3 regions of the Thioalkalivibrio sp. ALJ15 genome follow, and region 3 is predicted to be linked to each of the others. Evidence: predicted binding sites of a transcription regulator. Region 3 holds the regulator's gene; each other region holds the start of a gene.

What was found. Region 3 encodes sigma-54, which starts transcription at its own class of promoters, with help from an activator protein. Its sites were predicted from a motif close to TGGCANGNTNCNTGCTT; they were not measured.
Region 1: flgA (flagellar basal body P-ring formation chaperone FlgA) is a predicted target of sigma-54. The motif match lies at 2,011-2,027, and genes of this name have one in related genera.
Region 2: fliL (flagellar basal body-associated protein FliL) is a predicted target of sigma-54. The motif match lies at 5,051-5,067, and genes of this name have one in related genera.

What each region holds. Positions count from the first base shown of each region.
Region 1 covers NZ_KB912057.1:104,182-111,242, forward strand. Annotated here, with positions in the region: gene G015_RS0104115 (protein-glutamate O-methyltransferase CheR) at 1-634, opposite strand, end outside; gene G015_RS0104120 (chemotaxis protein) at 908-1,837, opposite strand; gene flgA (flagellar basal body P-ring formation chaperone FlgA) at 2,081-2,815, shown strand; gene flgM (flagellar biosynthesis anti-sigma factor FlgM) at 2,947-3,261, shown strand; gene G015_RS0104135 (flagella synthesis protein FlgN) at 3,275-3,760, shown strand; gene G015_RS0104140 (flagellar brake protein) at 3,879-4,595, shown strand; tRNA gene G015_RS0104145 (tRNA-Pro) at 4,694-4,770, opposite strand; gene G015_RS0104150 (MerR family transcriptional regulator) at 4,830-5,186, opposite strand; gene G015_RS0104155 (integration host factor subunit alpha) at 5,170-5,469, opposite strand; gene pheT (phenylalanine--tRNA ligase subunit beta) at 5,474-7,061, opposite strand, start outside.
Region 2 covers NZ_KB912059.1:416,216-423,276, reverse strand. Annotated here, with positions in the region: gene fliF (flagellar basal-body MS-ring/collar protein FliF) at 1-173, shown strand, start outside; gene fliG (flagellar motor switch protein FliG) at 160-1,176, shown strand; gene G015_RS0111215 (FliH/SctL family protein) at 1,173-1,874, shown strand; gene G015_RS0111210 (FliI/YscN family ATPase) at 1,871-3,247, shown strand; gene G015_RS0111205 (flagellar export protein FliJ) at 3,249-3,701, shown strand; gene G015_RS0111200 (flagellar hook-length control protein FliK) at 3,766-4,851, shown strand; gene fliL (flagellar basal body-associated protein FliL) at 5,140-5,628, shown strand; gene fliM (flagellar motor switch protein FliM) at 5,637-6,611, shown strand; gene fliN (flagellar motor switch protein FliN) at 6,624-7,061, shown strand, end outside.
Region 3 covers NZ_KB912056.1:45,966-53,026, reverse strand. Annotated here, with positions in the region: gene lptA (lipopolysaccharide transport periplasmic protein LptA) at 1-69, shown strand, start outside; gene lptB (LPS export ABC transporter ATP-binding protein) at 120-848, shown strand; gene G015_RS0100285 (RNA polymerase factor sigma-54) at 907-2,400, shown strand; gene hpf (ribosome hibernation-promoting factor, HPF/YfiA family) at 2,403-2,741, shown strand; gene G015_RS0100275 (PTS sugar transporter subunit IIA) at 2,746-3,216, shown strand; gene hprK (HPr(Ser) kinase/phosphatase) at 3,284-4,315, shown strand; gene rapZ (RNase adapter RapZ) at 4,316-5,200, shown strand; gene G015_RS0100260 (PTS sugar transporter subunit IIA) at 5,205-5,630, shown strand; gene G015_RS0100255 (HPr family phosphocarrier protein) at 5,602-5,871, shown strand; gene hisC (histidinol-phosphate transaminase) at 6,774-7,061, opposite strand, start outside.

The DNA of each region.
Region 1 (7,061 bases), on a different contig from region 3:
AGAACACGATGTCGAACTTGCCCAGCGCCGCATAGCTGTCGATCAGGTTGAGCTTCTGGAAACGGCAGCGGCGCTGGATCTCCGGGCGTACGCGATGGCCCTCCGCCACGGTCTCGAAGAAGCGGGCGCGCCTCGCCTCGCTCAGGCCACGGACGATGCTCAGCCCGTCGTACACCGCGCGCCGGGCATCGTCCAGAATCTTCTCCGAGAGATCCGTACCCAGGATCGATACCGGCACCACACGCTTGGGCCGCGATTCCTCCCACTCGGACGCCACCATCGAGATGCTGTAGGCCTCCTGTCCGCTGGAGCAGCCGGACGACCAGACCTTGATCCCTGCGCCTTTCTCCGCCCGTTCCGGGAGCAGTACATGGCGCAGGATCTCGAACGGGAAGCCATCGCGAAACCAGGAGGTTTCGTTCGTGGTCATCGCGTCGATCACACGCGTGCGCAGGCGCGGGTTGGGTGCCTGGCGCATTGCGTGCAGCAGCTCCGGCACACTCTTGTAGCCGAACTCGTCCAGCAGCCGCGACAGTCGGCTCGACACGAGATACTGACGACTGTCGCCCAGCACCAGGCCACAGCACTCGGAAAGAAAACGCGAGAACTCCTCGTAGTCACGCGAGTCGATCACGAAGTCATCCTTGAAAGTCGACGGTACGGGCGGACGGGCACGTTGATGACGAATCCTTGACAGCGTGTCGGAAAACCCGACTGGGGAACACGCGATCCCCCATGCCGGACGGATGCAGTATACGTGCAACCGCGCGGACGCCGACAGCATCCCAACGGGTGATCGATGCGGCGCGCCATGGCCGCTGATGTTCATGCGGCCGGCAATCCGTTACCGCTTCCATGCCGCCAGGGTCGACTCGGTCGACTAACGCAAACGGCGCAGGCACCGGCATCAGTCCTTGCGGGTCTGGTCAAGCACAGCCTCGGCCAGCTCGTCGGGGTTGAACTTGGACAGGAAGGCGTCGGCCCCGGCACGCTTGACCATATCCGTATTGAACTCCCCACTCAGTGACGAGTGCAGCAGAACCCGGAGGCCTTTCAGGCGATCGTTCGCACGAATTCGAGCGGTGAGGGTATAGCCGTCCATGCGCGGCATCTCGATATCCGAAATCACCAGCTCCACCACCTCGTCCACGGTGCCGGCCTCGGCCTGCTCCTCCAGGAAATCCAGCGCCTCGCGACCATCCTTGAAGACCACGTACTCCCAGCCCAGGCCCTTGATCGCACCCTCGATCTGCTTGCGCGCGACCACGGAGTCATCAACGATCACAATCTTGCGCTGTCCATGCTTGGCGCGTTCTTCCTCGGCCTCCGCGCGCACCGCGTCGGATACCGTGGATGGCAACGGGTTGACGATCGACAGTACCCGTTCGACGTCAATGATCTCGACCAGCTTGTGGTCGATCTCGGTGACCGCCACCAGAAACGACTCGCGCCCGGTCCCACGAGGCGGGGACTTCACGTCTTCCCAGTTAACGTTGACGATCCGGTCGACCGCGGACACCCAGAACCCCTGTACCGACCGGTTGAACTCGGTCACCACCACCTTGTGGTCGCCCGTTTCGCCCACGGCGGTACGCAGCCCCATCGCGCGCGCCAGATCGATGATGGGGACGGTTCCGCCACGCAGGGTAGCCACACCACGCACCACACTCAGCGATCCGGGAATCTGCCGCAGCGGCGGCGACGGGATCACCTCGCGCACCTTGAATACGTTGATACCGAAAGTCTGCGAGCTCCCCAAATGAAACAGGAGCAGCTCCATACGGTTCTGCCCCACCAGCTGGGTGCGCTGATTCACATCGTCAATGAATTGACTCATTGTCCTGCTCTCCCCCTCGCCCAGCGGCCAGCCACCTCGACTCGCCGGCCCCAGTGTGCACCCCGCAGACCGACGCTGTCATGCCACAAACCGCCGTCGCATGCCGATTGCACGCGTTCTAGACCCGATAACGGCCGGCCGCTGTGACTCTTGAGGGTACGCTCCTGATTGCCTGGCATGTTTTCTGCTTGCACGTCTCTGCAAACCTCTCGAGTCCTGACAAGCCGACGCGCATCCAGACCAATGAACCAGTCAGCACGCAAACCTTCCATTCGCTCCTGGTGGCTTTCGGCCGCCATGGGCGTCGTTCTGGCCCTGGTCTCCATTGCGGCACAGGCCGAGATCGAGGCAGTGGAAAACATCCGCCTGGCGGCGGAGCGCTTCATCCAGGAGGAGTTGAACCTCACACCAGGCGACGAAGCGGTAGAGATTCAGATCGGCCGGCTGGACAACCGCCTGCGCCTGGCCCGATGCAGCGAGGCACTGGAGACCCGGTTCCCGCCCGGCGGGCGACGCGATGGCAATACGGCGGTACAGGTTCAGTGCGAGACCCCCGTCAGCTGGTCGATCTATGTGCCAGTCACGGTCGAGCGCTACGCCGAGGTGCTGGTCGCCAGCCGCAGCCTGCGACGCCAGCACACGATCCTCCCCGGCGATCTGCGCACCAAGCGAATTCAGACCTCTCGCCATGCGGGGAGCTATTTCGAGAACAAGGGCGAACTGGTGGGGCTGCAGACCCGGCGCAACATCCGGCCCGGTCAGATCCTGGGCCAGCAGCACGTCACCCAGCGCGAGGTGGTCAGCCGCGGCCAGCGCGTCACCATCCTGGCCGAGAACGGCTCGGTGGTGATCCGCATGCAGGGCGAGGCGCTGGAGAATGGCATCCTGGGCGATCGCATCCGCGTGAAGAACACCTCGTCCGGACGCGTCGTGGAAGGCGAGGTGCTCGAGTCCGGACATGTACGCGTTGCCCTGTAGAATGGCGGTGTGTCTCGTCACCATCCACAAACTGTGAAGCGAATCGAAAATTCACAGCTCAAGGGGCTACAGTTTCAGCCGGTGCTGCCGCTAACCCCTGCAGTAGAATTGCAAAAACAGGAAACCGAATAATGGATATCAAAGGCCCGAACTCCCCCGGCCTGCGCCCGGATGGCAACAGCTCGAGCGTGAAGGGCCGCGATGAGACCTCTCGCCCCGACGCAGGCGCCCAGGGCAATGCATCCTCACCCGTACGTCAGGATGACTCTGTCACCCTGACCGGCGCGGCGCAGGCAATGAACGCCGCCTCCGGGGCCGCCAGCAACGCCCCGTTCGACGAGGCGCGAGTCGCCGAGCTGCGCGAGGCCATCTCCAACGGTCAGTACCCGGTAGACAACGAACAGCTAGCCGATCGCATGATCGAGCTGGAAAGCCTGTTGCGCTAACAGAGACCCGACGATGTCGCCCGAACAACGCCACGCCTTCCTCCGCTCGCTGGAGGCCTCGATTCGGCTGAGCCACCAGATGGAGGACATCCTGCTGCAGGAGACCCGGGCGGTGGAATCACGGGCCGCCGAGACCCTGCGCGAAGTCGTGGCCCAGAAGCAGACGCTACTGCAGGAACTCGAAACCGAAAGCCGGCGACAGCGCGAGACGATCGAGGCCGCCGGCGAAACGTATACGCCCGAGGGACTTGCACGGCTGTTCGGTCGGCTCGAGGGAGGCGCCGAGCTGGACGACCACTGGCAGGCGCTACGCCGCTCGGTGGAGCGCTGCAATACCCTCAACCAGGGGAATGCCCGACTGATCGATCGCGACCGTCGTCGCGTGGAGATGTCCATCCAGATCCTGCGCGGCGAGGAACCCGGCCCGGCTCCCACCTACGACCCCTACGGCCGCACCCAGTCCGGCAGCCGTACCGGTCGGCGCATCACCCGCGCATGACCCGCGCGCGCTCTGCGCGACACCTCTCCGCCCTTCTCCGCCTCACACCCGGGGCTGGCATTCCGGACCGCTCGGCAGTACCGTGCGGCTTGGCCCAATAATTACAACAACGCCACGCATGGAAGAGACCGACTACATCGTCGACAAGCCGGAGCGGATTGCCGGCATCCTCAAGGATCTGGATCACAAGCTCACCCTCGTCAACGTCCGCCTCGACGACGATGGCCCGCTGTACAACTCCGCGCTGGTTCGCCTTGATTCCGGTGCACGCGAGCTCTTCCTCGACGAACTCACGCCCATCGAAGCGAATCGCCACGCCCAGGAAGGCACTGGCATGCGGGTATTCGCCAGCCTGCGCGGGGTGGCCGTACGCTTCTCCACCGCCGTCTCGCGCATCGAACGCGAGGACGCCGGGGCCCTTTACGTCTGCCCCTATCCCGAGACCCTGGAATATCTCCAGCGACGCGAGACCTTTCGCGTCCATATCCCGATCAGCGAGCGCCCGCGCGTCGAATTGCAGTACCGCGAATGGGAAGAGCCCGGTATCGGGGACCTGGCCGATCTTTCGGCCCAGGGGATGTGCGTGGAGGTACCACAAGACTGGGTCGAAACAATCGAGATCGGGACCCCGATGCGTTTCGAGAACCTGCTACTGCCCGAAGTTGGCGAACGCCTGGGCGGCGACCTGCGTCTGGCCAATCGCCGTCGCAGCCCGCGCGACGGATACGTGTATGCCGGCTTCCAGGTCACCGGCATGAACCAGTGGCTGGAGCGGCAGTTCAACATCGCCCTGCTGCACTATCAGCGCGAGGCGCGCCGGCGTTCGATGGAGTAACAGACGAGGCCAGTCTCTTCCCTCACTCCAGACACAAAAAAGGCCGCTCGATGCGGCCTCTTTTTTCACCTGAAGAATATCCTTCAAGTCGTTGAACTTGGTCGGGACGGCAGGATTTGAACCTGCGACCCTCTGCACCCCATGCAGATGCGCTACCAGACTGCGCTACGCCCCGAAGCCGCGAATCATATCCGATTCCCTGCCCCCACGAAAGGACCCGGACCAGAAGACCTCTCAGGCGCGCAATACACGCAACACCGATTCCAGCTCCGAGATCGTATCCTGGATGATCTGGCGTGCCTGCTGGCGATCACCCTTGGCCTCGTCGCCAGACAGCTTCTGTCGCGCGCCATTGATCGTATAGCCCTCTTCGTACAGCAGGGCCCGAATCTGGCGGATCAGGATCACGTCCTGGCGCTGGTAGTAGCGCCGATTGCCCCGCCGCTTGACCGGCTCGAGCATCGGGAACTCCTGTTCCCAGTAGCGCAGCACGTGAGGTTTCACCTGACACAGCTCGGCGACCTCGCCAATGGTGAAGTAGCGCTTGCCCGGGATCGCGGGCAGTTCCTGGTGGTTACTCGCTTCCAGCATAGCTTTCGACCCTCTCGCGCAGCTTCTGCCCCGGGCGGAAGGTGACGACGCGCCGCGCCGAGACCGGGATTTCCTCGCCGGTCTTCGGATTGCGCCCGGGCCGCTGGTTCTTGTCGCGAAGGATGAAGTTGCCGAAGCCGGAGAGCTTCACGCCCTCGCCCTCTTCCAGCGACTGGCGCATCTCCTCGAAGAACATCTCGACGAATTCCTTGGCCTCACGCTTGTTCAGGCCCAGTTCTTCGTTCAGCGTGGCGGCAAGATCCGCCTTCGTCACTGCTGCCATGGAATCACTGCCTCAGGGTTGCCTGGAAGCGAGCGTGCAGATGCTCGACGACCTTGTCGGTGACGCTTGCCACGTCCTGTTCGCCTAGGGTGCGATCAAAAGCCCGCAAAATCAAGCCCAAAGCGAGGCTCTTCTCGTCCGGATTCAAGCCCTTGCCCTGGTAGACATCAAACAGCCGGACATCCTGCACCAGCTCCAGCCCCAGTTCTTCGATCGCGTTCAGCACATCACCGGCCGGAACGGTCGCCTGCACCACCAGGGCAAGATCACGCCGGATCGACGGATATGGCGACAGCGGCGCGAACTGGGCGACCGGTGCGCGCAGGATCGCCCGCGCATCGAGATCGAACAGATACACCGGCTCGACATCGAACTGCCTGCAAAGCGCCGGGTGCAGACGCCCGACCCAACCGATGGGGCGATCACCCGCCATAATCCGCGCGGACTGCCCGTCGTGGAGCGCAGGATGTTTCTCCGAGCGAAAGCCCAGCGGCGCCTCCACGGAGGCACAAAGTGCCTCGACGACACCCTTGGCATCAAAGAAGTCGACGCGGCGCGACGCGGCCTCCCAGTGCTCCGGCTGCGCCCGCCCGCCCAGCAGGCCCGCGAGACGCGGCTCCTGGCGCAGGCCGGAGGCATCCGGCACAAATCGCAGGCCATGCTCGAACAGGCGCAGGTCCGGCTGCTGGCGCGCCTGGTTATAGGCCGCCGTGGCGACCAGACCGGGCCACAGGCCGGGGCGCATTACCGCCAAGTCACTGGAGATCGGGTTGGCCAGGCCCAGCGGCTCCACCGTCGGATAGAAAGACCGCGAGGCCTCGGCATCGATGAAGCTGAAACTGATGACCTCGTGAAACCCCTGACTCGCCAACTGATCGCGCAGACCACGCAAGGCCGGTGGCCGCTCGGCCGGCGCCACCGGGGACGGCAGGCGCTGCGGCAGACGGTCGTAGCCATGCACCCGCGCCAGCTCTTCGATCAGGTCCTCCTCGCGCTCCATATCGAAGCGGGCACGCGGGGCCCGGACTTGCCAGCCGTCATCCGAGGAAGCGACCTGGCAACCCAGGGCGCCCAGGATGCGCTCGACCTCTTCATCCGCGAACGTCGTCCCCAGCAGCCGTTCGATGCGGGGCCGGCGCAGTCGAATCGCTTGGGCGAAATGAGACGACGGCAGCTCGCCGACACGCTCCACCGGCCCGCACTGCCCGCCACAGATCTCCAGCAACAGACGCGTAGCACGCTCCATGGCCCGCTCGACCAGGGTCGGATCCACACCACGTTCAAAGCGATGCGAGGCATCGGTGTGCAGGCCATGGGCCCGCGCGCGCCCGGCCAGTGCCAGCGGGGCAAAGTGGGCACACTCGAGCACCACCCGCGTCGTGTCGTCATCCACGGCGCTGTTGGCGCCGCCCATGATCCCCGCCAGCGCCACCGCAGTGGTGGCCGAGGCGATTACCAGGTCCTGCTCGGCGAGCTCGACTTTCTGGTCCCCGCCCAGCAGGGTCAGCGCCTCGCCGGAGCGCGCCCAGCGCACCTCGATGGTGTCACCCAAACGGCCCGCGTCGAACGCATGCAGGGGCTGCCCGAGTTCC
Region 2 (7,061 bases), on a different contig from region 3:
AAGATAGTCCCGGTGCGCCGGCGGGCTCGCAGTCGGCCGTGGCCGCACTGACGGGCCCCAAGGGGCCCGATCAGCAGGAGATGGATCTCGAGGCGGTACGCGAGATGGTGCGCGAGGATCCGAAGCGCGTGGCGCAGGTAATGAAGACCTGGTTGGGTGATGATGGCCGTTGACAAGCAACCCAAGAAGCTCGATGGCGCGGAACGCGCCGCGGTGTTCATGATGAGTCTCGGCGAGGATGCCGCCGCCGAGGTCATGCGCCATATGGGGCCCAAAGAGGTCCAGAAGATCGGGACCGCGATGGCCTCGATGGACCGCATCTCGCGCGCGGATGTGGACTCCGCGCTGCACGAGTTTTCCGCGCATGTGCAGGAGCAAACGGCGCTCGGCGTAGGTGCGGACGAGTACGTGCGCAGCGTGCTGGAGAACGCCCTTGGCGAGAAGGCCTCGGGCGTCATCGACCGGATCCTGCTGGGGCGCAATTCCAAGGGGATCGAGGCCCTTAAGTGGCTGGACCCGCGCGCGATCGCCGACATGCTGCGTAACGAACACCCACAGATCGTCGCGATCGTCCTGTCGCACCTGGATTCCGATCAGGCATCGGACACGCTGCAATACCTGCCTACCCGCGTGCAGACGGACGTCGTGATGCGAATCGCGACGTTGGACGGCATCCAGCCGCAGGCGCTGCAGGAGCTGGATGAAATCCTCGATCGTCAGCTTTCGGGGAATGCCGCCAGCAAGACCTCGATGCTGGGTGGGGTTCGCACGGCGGCCAACATCATGAATCTGATGGAAGGGTCGCGCGAGGCCGAGATCATGGAATCCATCAAGGAGTCCGATTCGGACCTTGGCGGGCGGATCGAAGAAGAGATGTTCGTCTTCGAGAACCTGGTGGATATCGACGATCGCGGCATCCAGACCCTGTTGCGCGAGATCTCGACAGACTCGTTGGTGCTGGCCATGAAGGGCGCCGAAGAGGAGCTCCAGGACAAGATTTTCCGCAATATGTCGAAGCGTGCGGCCGAGATGCTGCGTGAGGATCTGGAGGCCAAGGGCCCGGTCCGCGTGAGCGAGGTCGAGGCGGCGCAGAAGGAGATCCTGGCGGTGGCCCGTCGCCTCGCCGAGAACGGCGAGATCGTGCTCGGCGGGCAGGGTAGCGAGGCGATGTTGTGACATCCCGTCCCGGCGCCCAGGTGCGGGTCCATGACCCCGACGCGTCGGTTTGGGAACCGCCAGAGATTGGCGATGAAGGCCTGCGGCCGCCCCGACGACTGCCCACGGCCGCCGAGATCGAGGCGATCGAGGAACAGGCACGTCAGAATGGCTTCGAGGCCGGATACGCCGAAGGCCACGAGGTCGGGAAACAGGAGGCCGAGAAGGCCGCGCGGGCAAAGTCGGACAAGCAGCTGCGCGAGACGGTCGCCAGACTGGAGTCACTGGCGGGTGGGCTGACCGACCCGTTGGCCGAAGCAGCCGACCAGCTGGAGCCGGAGCTGCTGGCGTTGACCGTCGCCCTGGCCCGCAAAGTGCTGTCTGCCGAGCTGGAGACCCGACCGGAACTGATCGAACAGGTATTGCATCAGGCCTTGGCACAACTGCCTGGGCGGAATCAGGAAGTGCGGGTGCATGTGCACCCGGATGACCGCAACCTGCTGGAAGAGTATGTCCAGTCGCTGGATACGCGGGTGCGCTGGGTCGCGGATACGAACCTTGTTCGGGGTGGCTGCCGCGTCGAGTCGGGCGCGGCGTCTGTGGACGCCTCGCTGGAGCGCCGCCTGCAACAGGCGGTCGAGGCGGTCTGGGGCGATCTGGCTGAGCCTGCCCGTTCGACGGCGCCCGAGGATACTTCGGTATCGGGGGACGATTCATGAGCTCGCCCCTCGATACCCTGCGCAAGCGTGGGCAAGAGCAACTGACCACCGGGCTTCTGGATCGTCTGCAGCAGTCGCGTGGCCGGCTGGAGCGCGTGCAACCGCCACAGTCCGAAGGCCGCCTGTCGCGGCTGACGGGCCTGACCTTCGAGGCCGAGGGGTTGCGCCTTCCGATGGGTGGCCGGGCGCTGATCCACGGCGAGAATGGCGCGGCCGTCCCGGCCGAGGTGGTGGGGTTCCAGAACGACCGCACCTTTCTGATGCCGGAGGAGCTTGCCTCGGGCCTGACGCCCGGTGCGCGCATCGAACCACTCGATATCCAACGCGAGATCCCGGTCGGGGACGCGCTGCTCGGGCGCGTGATCGATGCCAATGGCCAGCCGCTGGATGGCAAAGGGCCCTTGCGCGCGCGTGACCACAGTCCGCTGTCGGGGCGGCCGATCAACCCGCTACAGCGGGCTCCGGTGCGGGAACCGCTGGATGTCGGGATTCGCTCGATCAACGGCCTGCTGTCGGTCGGCCGTGGGCAGCGGCTGGGCCTGTTCGCCGGGTCCGGTGTCGGGAAGAGCGTTCTGCTCGGGATGATGACACGCAACACTGATGCCGATGTGATCGTGGTCGGGCTGATCGGTGAGCGTGGGCGCGAAGTAAATGAATTTATCCACGAGATCCTGGATGAGGAGTCACGCCAGCGCACCGTGGTCGTGGCAGTGCCCGCCGACCAGTCGCCGCTGCTTCGCCAGCACGGGGCCTGGGTAGCCACCACGGTGGCGGAGTCGTTCCGCGACCGGGGGCTCAATGTACTGCTGTTGATGGATTCGCTCACGCGTTTTGCCCAGGGGGCGCGCGAGATCGCGATGGCGATTGGCGAGCCACCGGCCTCGAAGGGCTACGCCGCCTCGGTGTTCGCGCGTCTGCCGCAACTGGTGGAGCGGGCCGGCAACGGGGATGTGGGCGGTGGTTCGATCACGGCGTTCTATACGGTGCTCGCCGAGGGCGATGACCAGAACGACCCGATTGTGGATGCGGCGCGTGCGATCCTCGACGGGCACGTGGTCCTGTCGCGCGAGATCGCGGAGACCGGACGCTATCCCGCGATCGACGTGTCGGCGTCGGTCTCGCGAGTGATGAGCGCGCTGATCACGCCGGAGCACGAGCAGGCGGCCCGGCGATTCCGGGATCTCGCCTCGACCTACCTGCGCAACCGCGACCTGATCGCCGTGGGCGCCTACCGCAGGGGAGCGGATCCGCATCTGGATGAAGCGGTGGCGATGCACGAGCGGCTGGAGGCCTACCTTGGGCAGGGTCGCGACGAGGCGGTCGGGTTTGATCAGGCCCGCGACGAACTGCTGGCCTTGATCGGGGGCGCCTGAAATGGATTCTCGGCGCTTGGAACGTCTTCTGCGTCTGCGACGCATCGAAGAGAGTGAAGCCACTCGTCAACTGGGGGCGCGGTTGCAGCAACTGGACGCGGTCGAGACCCAGCGGACCCAGCTGGAGGGCTATCAGCTCGAGTATCTCCGCGCGCCACTGCCCGATGACACGAATCAGCTCAAGTGGCTTTCCGGGATGCGGGATCAACTGCGGCATGCACTGGAACAGCAAGACCTACGCGCGCAGGCCGCAGGCGCCCAGGCGGAACAGGCACGCCAGGAGTGGCTACTCCGCCACCGGGCGGTGATGTCCCTGGAAAAGCTCCTGGAGCGCCGCATTGCAGAACAGGAGCGGGAGGCCGATCGCCGTCGCCAGCATGAGCAGGACATGTGGGCGACACGGCAGGTGCACACGCGCACGCAGGAGACGAACAACGACTGGCAAGAATCTTGAATGAGCTGACCAGGAATGCCCATCAAAGGCGTACGAGCCGGGCAATGACTCAGAGGATCCATTGATGATCGCGACAGGCAATGCCGGCCAGGGGATGATGCCGCTGCTGCAGTTGTTGGGGGGTGGCAGTGACCTCAAGGACCTTCAGGCGCTCGAAGGCCTCGAAGGGTTGAAGGACCTGAAAACCGCAGAAGGCGAGGGTTTCCTCGATATTCTTCAGCCGCAGCTCGAGGCGCTGCTGGCCGATCTGGGCGTGGGTGAAGAGGAGCTTGAAGGGCTCGATCTGGAGGGCATGCTGGCCCGCTTGCAAGCCCTGATGGACGGAGGCGAACTGGCCGTCGAGGTGGAATCGGGCGGCAAGGATTTGCCGCTGGCCGCGCTCATGACGGCAGTGGATGATCGCCCCGGTCCGTCCGTTGCACGTATGGAGCGTGGCGAAGACAACGGTGGCGCGCGCGAGATCAAGCCGTTGCCTGCAGCGGTCATGCGGCTGTTCCTCGAGTCCAGCCAGGGCTCGGCTGCTTCAGGTGGCGGGGCGGGCACCGAGCTGCTCGGTCCGAACAGCCGCCTTTCGCGCGAGAATGTTCTGGAGCTGCTGGCGCAATGGATGTCCCAGGGGACTGATACGCAAAGGGCGCAGGGACGCGCGGAACCTCTGGCCGGCATTCTGCCGGCGCATGTACAGGCTGCGGAAGGCAGCGAGGGTTCACGCAGCTCGTTGCGCCTGGACCTGGCTCGGCTGCTGCAGCCGGGTGGCGAGCGCGAGCTGACGGACCAGATCCGCATGCTGGCGCGTGCCCAGGGCGGCCGTACGGAGATCAAGCTGCATCCGCCGCAGCTGGGGACACTCGATGTCCGCCTGAACGTGGACGGTGATCGAGCCACCGTCCAGTTCATCAGTGCAAATCCGGTGACCCGCGAGGTTCTGGAGGCGGCGATGCCTCGGCTGCGCGAGAGTCTCGCCCAGAGCGGCCTTACGCTCGAGGATGCGACCGTGTCCGATCAGGCGGCCGAAGAGCGTGAAGGTCAGCAGGAATTGGCTGACGGGCAGCGGGCCGGGCGCGAGGCCGATGAGTCCGAAGCCGAAGGCGAGCAGGCTACGGGTAGCACCCTTTCGATTCTGAACCGCCGCCTTGACCTCTTCGCCTGAGTAAGTCCGTTTGCAAAAGACCGGGTGCGGAAACCCCCCGGTCGTTCCCATCCCCGGTTTGTGTGCCGCCAAGATCCCGTCTTCTGCCGGGTTCGGGGCGGCTGAATCTTGACGATCCCCTTGTTCTTTCCCGGTTGCACCCCTCCAGAGTTCTCTTTTCCCCTTCTTAAGTGTCGGAAAATATTACGTAAACCAATCTTGGCACTGCCTTTGCTATGAGTTCAGGCAATAGTCAGCGCGATCCCGTGCCGTCAACATGGACGGATTCACGAATCTCGAGGGTAGGAAATGGCGGAGAAAGAAGTCGAACTGGGTGAAGAAGGCGCCGGCAAAAAGGGCAAGAAAGGGCTGCTCTGGATTGTCATTTTACTGGTGCTCGTGTTCGCCGGGGCCGGCGCGGCGGCTGCGTGGTTTTTCTTGTCCGGCGGTGGCGAGGAAGAGACCGGCGAAGAAGGCCCTGCCGAGCGCCACTATCACGGACTGGAGCCGATGACCGTGAACATTGATGGGCCCGGACGCATTCGCTATCTCCGGCTCGAGCTAAGCGTCGTCACCACCGACCCCGAGGTGATTGCAGCGCTGGAGCGGCATATGCCGGCCGTTCGCAATGATGTGCTGGGCCTGCTTGGAGAGAAACACTACGACGACCTCAATACGCGTGACGGGAAGGAATCGCTCGCCGAGGAGCTGCGCGAGGCGATCGCCGAGATCCTTGAGGAGCGGGACGCACCACATGATGTGGAAGCGGTGCGCTTTAACGAACTGGTCATGCAGTAGGCAGAACCATGGCGCAAACGGATATCCTCAGCCAGGACGAGATCGACGCCCTCCTTCATGGGGTCGATGACGGCGATATCGAAACGGATGACCCGTTTCCGAATGACGGAGAGGCCCGCGAGTTCAACTTCGCGACGCAGGATCGGATCGTGCGTGGGCGGATGCCCACGCTGGAGATGATCAACGAGCGCTTTGCACGACACCTCCGGGTACGCCTGTTCAATATGCTGCGTCGCTCTGCGGAGCTCTCCGTGGTCGGCACTCGGGTCTCGAAGTTCTCGGAGTACATGCACTCCTTGTTCGTGCCGACCAGCCTGAACCTGGTGCGGGCGCATCCGCTGCACGGGACTGGTCTGTTCGTGTTCGACCCGAAGCTGGTGTTCATCCTGGTCGACAACTTCTTTGGTGGCGACGGTCGCTACCACACGCGCATCGAGGGACGGGATTTCACGCCGATGGAGATGCGCGTGGTCCACGGCATCCTCGAAGGCGCATTCGAGGACATGGTCAAGGCCTGGCAGCCGGTGATGGATCTGCGCTTCGAGTTCCTGAACTCGGAGGTGAACCCGCAGTTCGCCAATATCGTCTCGCCCACCGAGATCGTCGTGATCAGCGAGTTCCATATCGAGCTCGATGGTGGCGGCGGCAATCTGCATTTCACCTTGCCGTACTCGATGATCGAGCCGATCCGCGAGCAGCTGGATACCGGGCTGCAATCGGACCGGTCCGACGTGGATCAACGCTGGATGAAGGCGCTGGAAGAAGAGATTCAGGACGCGGAAGTCGAGGTGAGCTCCACCCTGACCGAGACCGAAGTGACGGTGCAGGAGCTGCTCGACATCCAGCCGGGCGACATCATCCCGATCAATCTCCCCGAGACCGTTACCTTGAGAGTCGAAGATATCCCGCTGTTTCGTGGGAAGTTTGGCGTATCCGATGGCAAGAATGCGATCCAGGTGACGGATCGCATTATCAAGCGATAGAGGGCTGCACCCATGGCAGACACCGAAGACAACAAGAAAGACGACGAGAGCCTGGCTTCCAGTGAGGACAGTGACGTGACCACGGAGGCAGCCGAAGGGGAATCCGAAGAGGACCAGGACGCCCTGGCGGACGAATGGGCCGCAGCGCTGGCCGAGCAGAAGGACACCGACGGTGAGCCGGCCGCCGATCCGGACGAGCTGTTGAATCAGGCCCAGGCCAGCAGTAGCGGAAGTGAATCGGCCGATCCCCTGATGGGAGCGGAGAAAAGGGAGCGCAAGCACAAGCCCGATCCGGAGGCCGAACCTCTGAAGCCGGAGGAACTGGCGGCGTCGGCCGGCATGTCGGCCGAGGACATTAATCTGCAGATGGTGCTGGATGTGCCGGTCACCATCTCGATGGAGATCGGTCGCAGCCGCATCCCCATTCGCAATCTGCTGCAGTTGAACCAG
Region 3 (7,061 bases):
GCCGAGCGTGGCGAGGCCGATGACGAGCGTGTACGTATCAGGATCCAGCCCCGCGAAGACGACGAATGAACGAGCTCGACACCAGCGCGCCCGCCGCGGCCGGTGGCGAATCTGCGCCGATGGCCGGCTATCTGACCGGCCGCGAGCTGACCAAGCGCTATGGCAAGCGTACGGTGCTGGATCGTGTCGACGTCGATCTGGCACCAGGGGAGGTCGTGGGCCTGCTGGGACCGAACGGCGCAGGCAAGACCACCTGTTTCTACAGCCTGGTCGGCCTGATCCGGCCCAATCGTGGCCGCATCACGCTGGGTGACCGGGACATCACCCGGGCCCCGATTCATTCGCGGGCCCGAGCCGGGCTGGGCTACCTGCCGCAGGAGGCCTCGATCTTCCGTCGGCTGAGTGTTTGGGACAACCTGCAGGCGGTGCTGGAGCTGCGCTCGGAGCTCGACCGCCACGAGCGACGCCGCATCGGCGATGCCCTGATCGAGGAGTTCCAGCTGGAGACCGTGCGCCACAGCCCTGGGATTGCCCTGTCCGGGGGCGAGCGTCGTCGCGCCGAGATCGCGCGGGCACTGGCCGGTGACCCGCGCTTTATCTGCCTGGACGAACCGTTTGCCGGCGTGGATCCGATTTCCGTGGGTGATATCCAGGCCGTGATTGGGCATCTGGCCCAGCGCGGGATCGGTGTGCTGATTTCCGACCACAACGTGCGCGAGACCCTCGGAATCTGCGACAGGGCCTATATTCTTAGTGAGGGCCGCATCCTGAGCGCCGGGACCCCGCAGGAGCTGCTGGACGACCCCCAGGTGCGCCGCGTGTATCTCGGAGAAAACTTTCGACTGTGAACATTGATCAGTGTTTCCTTAAGATGATCTTGATGGTCACCATGGACCTCAAACCGCGATGCTGAAGCCCGGGCTTAATCTGCAGCTGGGGCAGACGCTGACGATGACCCCGCAGCTGCAACAGGCGATCCGTCTGCTGCAGCTTTCCACGCTGGAGTTGCAGGCGGAGATCCAGCAGGCGCTGGAAAGCAACCCCATGCTCGAGCAGGTGGAGGACGAGGGCGAGGAGGCCCCGCCCGAGCGCCCGGAGGAAGGGGGCGAACGGGTCGACGGGGATCGCATGCAGGCCGACACGGCTGGCGATGACGTGATCCCCGAGGAGTTGAGCACCGACAGTCGCTGGGACGACATCTACGAGCCCGCCCCGAGCCCACGCGGCCTGGACGACCGCGACCCGCTGGAGAATACCTCCGACGGCGAGGACGAGGGCCTGCAGGACCACCTGCTCTGGCAGCTGCATCTGAGCCACCTGACCCCACGAGACCAACGGATCGGGGCGGCGCTGATCGACGCGATCAGCCCGGACGGCTATCTGGACAGTGAACTCGAGGCGCTGGCGGAGATGATCAGCCAGGGCGAAGACGAGCCCGTGGGGGTCGACGAGGTCGAGGCGGTGCTGCACTGGATTCAGCAGTGCGACCCGCTGGGCGTCGGTGCGCGGGACCTGCGCGAGTGCCTGGAGATCCAGCTGCGCCATTTGGCGCCGGATGCCCCGGCGCGTGACGCGGCTCGAGCCATCCTGGAAAACGGCATGGAGAGCCTGGCCAAGCGGGACTACCGAGCCCTGCAGCGCCAGTCCGGCGTGCGCGACCCGGACGAGCTGGCGCGGGCGCTGGACCTGATCCGCACCCTGAATCCGCGGCCCGGTGCCCAGATCAGCGAGTCCACTTCGGAATATGTGGTGCCGGATGTCTATGTCCGCCATGACCGCGATGGCTGGCGCGTGGACTTGAACCCGGAGATTGCGCCGCGCATTCGCATCAACGATCTCTATGCGGGCATGGTGCGGCAGGTCTCCGATGCGCGTGATAGCGCGTTTATGCGCGATCAGTTGCAGGAGGCGCGCTGGTTCCTGAAGAGCCTGCACAGCCGGAACGACACCCTGCTGCGGGTCGCCCAGGCCATCGTCGTGCGCCAGCAGGGGTTTCTCGAGCATGGTGAGGTTGCCATGCAACCGCTGATCCTGCGCGATATCGCCGAGACCCTGGAGATGCACGAATCGACCATCTCGAGGGTGACTACACAGAAATACATGCACACCCCGCGTGGGGTATTCGAGTTCAAGTACTTCTTTTCCAGTCATGTTGGCACAGCCGATGGCGGCGAATGCTCGGCGACCGCGATCCGTGCCATGATTCGGGAATTGATTGGTGGCGAGACCCCGAACAAGCCACTGAGTGATGCAAAACTGGCCCAGATCCTGTCGGATCGGGGCATTAATGTGGCCCGACGCACCGTGGCCAAGTACCGCGAGGCTATGCACATACCGTCTTCCAGCGAACGCCGGCAGATGGCGAGTATGCCCAGTGGAACCAAGCAAAAAGGAGCCTGACCATGCAGATCAACCTGACCGGCCATCACGTCGATATCACCGACGCCCTGCGCGACTACGTGAACGAAAAGTTCGCGAAGCTGGAACGCCACTTCGACAAAGTGATCGACGTGCATGTGGTGCTGACCCACGAGAAAAACCAGAACCTGAACAACAAGGCGGAGGCCAATCTCCAGGTCAGCGGCAATCACATCCACGCCGAAGCCAGTCACGAGGATATGTATGCGGCGATTGATGGCCTGATCGACAAGGTGGATCGTCAGCTGATCAAGCACAAGGAAAAGGTCAAGGACCATCACCGCGCCGAGGGTGCCCAGCGCAACCGCGAACAGGCCCTTTAACGCAATGACCATTGCCGAGCTGATCACCCGCGCCCGTATCCGGCTGGAGCCCGAGTGTTCCAGCCAGAAACGGGCGCTCGAGACCCTGGCCGAGTTGCTGGCCGTCGGCGGCGAGGAGTCCGCCGGCCCGGCCAGCGGGGCCATCTTCGAGGCCCTGTCTGCCCGCGAGAAGCTTGGCTCCACCGGTCTGGGGCATGGCGTGGCCATCCCGCATGGGCGTCTGGCCGAGCTCGATGCCCCCCGGGTCGCGGTCCTGCGGCTGGACCAGGGGGTCGACTTCGACGCCATGGACCACGAACCCGTGGACATCCTGATCGCACTGCTGGTGCCCGAGGCGGCGACCAGCGCGCACCTGGACCTGCTGGCGCAGCTGGCTCGCGGTCTCTCGCAGCCCGACAATATCGCCTCGCTGCGCCGTGCCGGCGACGCGGACGCCCTGGAACGCGAACTGACCCGGGCCTTCGGCGACGCCTGAACATGGCTCTCCCGGCAGTACTTTCTCTCTTACGACGCCCCGTGCCAGCACTGCCGGAGATTCGTGCATGAACGAGGCACTGGGAGAGGGCGGCATCGCGCGCGACATCACCGTAGAGGTCCTGATCCAGGCGATGGGCAATCGCCTGGATCTGCGCTACGTACACGGCGAGCAGGTCGCACCGGATCGCAACCTGGTCGGCGGTGACGGCGACGACCTGCCCCTCGCCGGGCACCTCAACCTGATCCGGCCTAACCGTATCCAGGTGATCGGCGATTTCGAGGCGCGCTATATCGCGCGGCTGAGCGATGATCAGCGCGAGCAACTGATCCTGGAGATGGCCCGCACCGGGACGACCGCGGTGATCTTCGCCGAGGACACCTGCCCGTTCTCGGAGATGCCGGACGTCCCCGATGAGCAGCTGCCGCTGATCTTGTGCTCCTCGACCAGCAGCCACGAGATTATCTCCCTGCTGCGCTATTTCCTGCAGCAGCGGCTGGCCCATTTCGAGGTGCGCCATGGCGTGTTCATGGAGATCCTCGGCATTGGCGTGCTGATCAGCGGGGCCTCCAGCGTGGGCAAGAGCGAGGTGGCGCTCGAGCTGATCTCGCGCGGGCACCGGCTGATCGCCGACGACGCACCGGAGTTTGCCCGCATCGCCCCGGATATCGTGCGCGGACACTGCCCGGCCCTGTTGCAGGACCTGCTCGAGGTCCGCGGGCTGGGCGTGCTGAACGTCCGCGCCATGTACGGGGATTCGGCGATCAAGGGCGGCAAGTATCTGCGGCTGATTATCGACCTGCGCGACCACGGCGAGCCCTCGCCGGTGCCGGATGACCGCCTGAATGGCCGCCGCGGGGAGATCGGCATCCTCGGGCTGCGTATCCCGCTGATCAGCCTGCCGGTCGCGCCGGGGCGCAACATCGCGGTGATGATCGAGGCGGCGGTGCGCAACCACATGTTGCACATGCAGGGCTATGTCGCCGGCGACGACCTGCGCGCACGTCAGCGCCGGCAGATGAGCGGCGAGCCCGAGGAGCCGCCGTACCACCGCGCGATCCCTGCAACCACCGTCCCCAACCCGGACCCGGAGGGCTGAATGCGACTCCTGCTGGTCAGTGGTCTGTCGGGTTCCGGCAAGACGGTCGCCCTGCATACGCTGGAGGACGCCGGCTATTTCTGTGTCGACAACCTGCCGCTGCCGCTGCTGCCCGGGCTGATCGAACAGGTCCGCAGTGGCGATTACGACGCGGACGAAGACCGGCATCTGGCGGTCGGGGTGGATGTCCGCAGCGGGCTGACGGCCCTCGAGGGCTTTGCCGACCTCCTGCGCGAGCTCCGGGGCAAGGGGATGCAGGTCGAGGTGATGTTTCTGCAGGCCTCCAGCGAGGTCCTGCTGCGCCGCTATCACCTGACGCGGCGCCGACACCCACTGGCGCGTGACGGCGTGCCACTGGTGGACGCGATCGAGCGCGAACGTGACTGGCTCGGCCATGTTGCGGCCGAGGCGGATCTGACCGTGGACACCTCCCGTCTGTCGATGCACGATCTCGCGCGCACCCTGCGCGACCGCGTCGGGCTGCTGGGCGAGGAGCGCCTGTCCCTGCTTTTTCAGTCATTCGGGTTCAAGCATGGGGCCCCGCTGGACTCCGACTTCGTGTTCGACGTGCGCTGCCTGCCCAACCCGCACTACGAGCGCGATCTGGCGCCATTGACTGGCCGCGATGCGGCTGTTTGCGAGTTTCTTGCGCGCCATGGCGAGGTCGAGGAGATGTATGACGGGATCCAGGGCTTTCTCGAACAGTGGGTCCCGCGGATCCGGCAGGATCACCGCAGCTATGTGACCGTTTCGATCGGGTGCACCGGCGGCCGTCACCGCTCGGTTTATCTCGTGGAGCGGCTGGCGGCTGCCTGGCGGGGGCGCGAACATGTTACTGTTAGCACCCGTCACCGCGAGCTATCCCTGCCCCTCGAATCGGAGTGAGTCCATGGGCGTTGGTCTGATCCTGATCACGCATCAAAACCTCGGCGACACCCTGCTGCAGACGGCCCAGAGCATGCTGGGCGACCTGCCCGAGGATTGCGAGTCCATGGCGATGTCGCAGAATGACGACCCCGACGAGGTGCTGGCGCGCGCGAGGGCGCGCCTGGGCGAGCTGGATTCCGGCTCCGGCGTGCTGATCCTGACCGACATGTTTGGCTCCACCCCATCCAATGTGGCCAGTCGCGTGGCCCGGGGCGCGAACGCCCGCGTCATTGCCGGGATCAACCTGCCGATGCTGATCCGTGTGCTGAACTACCGCCATCTGCCGCTGACGGAGCTGGTCAACAAGGCCCTGTCCGGCGGGCACGATGGCATCCTTCTTTGTGACCAGGAGTGTTCGGATGCCGCAGCGCGAAGTCCCCATCGTTAATCGTCTGGGGATGCATGCGCGTGCGGCGGCCAAGTTCGTGAGCCTGGCCAGCCAGTACGCGTCCGATGTGACCGTCTCCCGGAACGCCCAGGAAGTGAACGGCAAGAGCATCATGGGGGTGATGATGCTGGCGGCGGCGCAGGGCTGCGAGGTCACGATCACCACCGACGGCGAGGACGCCGAAGAGGCCCTCGACGCCCTCACCGAACTCGTCGCCAACCGCTTCGGCGAGGACGCCTAGTCCCTCTCCTGCCGCCATGCCTTTGCGAGGCTGTGTCTAGTTCGACCTCGGGTGTTTACGGTGGCTTCGGTCCGCCGCCTGCCTGCGCTGTCTCGCCAGCGCGCCGCGCCCGTTTTTGATCAACAACTGGCTTTCTTGCTTGCCCAAGAAAGTACCCGTCGAGGCGCACCCGGATTCCGCCCGGGGACCTTGCTCCAGGGCCCTCGGGCCGGCGGCGCTGAAACTCGCTGCGCCTTTGGCTCCGCTGAGACAGTCAGCGCCCCCGTTTTTATTTTGAATCGTCCGTCCCGAGAACCCTTCCGCAAGGGGCTTCATACGGGGGGATGAAGGTCAAAACACAAGCTGTCCCTACGCCTGCAGCCAACTCCAACGCCGTAGGGTGCGGTTGAGCGCAGCGAAACGCACCGTTCCGACGGTCGGGGCAAACCCTGATGCGATTCGCTGCGCTCATCACATCCTACGATGGGGTCTGGCGCCCGCTGGCGGACGCGGCACGCCAAGGCCGAAGGCCGAGCGTGCCGAAGATGTCGGAAGACCCAGCCTCCATCCATGTGCTACGTCGCTGGGGCAGCCGTTTTTTGGACCTTCACCCCCGTTGTCGTCGCGCCGAGTGGAGAGGGTTTTCGCGGGACGATTCAAAATAGAAACGGGGGCGCTGACTGTCTCAGCGAAGCCGAAGGCGCAGCGAGTTTCAGCGCCGCCCGCGAAAAGCCTCGGAGCGAGGGAAAGCCCGGCCCGCACAGCGGGCCGGGGTCGCGGCAGTCGGGCGTGTTTCTTGGGTACTTCTTTGCACGAGCAAAGAAGTACCTCGCGGCGCGCTGGCGAGTCAGCGCAGGCAGGAGGCCGGACGAAGGCAGCGTAAACACCGAGGGTGAACTAGGCCCAGCCTCGGAAATCAGGGTTCAGCCGGCGAGGGCGTTGCGCAGGGCCGCGAGAAATGCGTCGTTCTCGTCGGAGCGGCCGACGGTGACGCGCAGGCAGTCGGCGAGTAGCGGATGCGCGCGGCCAACATCCTTGATCAGGATGCCGGCGTCGCGCAGGGCCGCGAAGCTCGCGTGCCCCTGCCCCTCGCGCACTCGAAAGAGGATGAAATTCGCCTGGCTCGGGAACACGTGCTCGACGCCGTCGATCGCCGCAAGCGCCTCGGACAGCCGGCCGCGTTCCTCGATGATGCCGCGCGCCTGGTCATC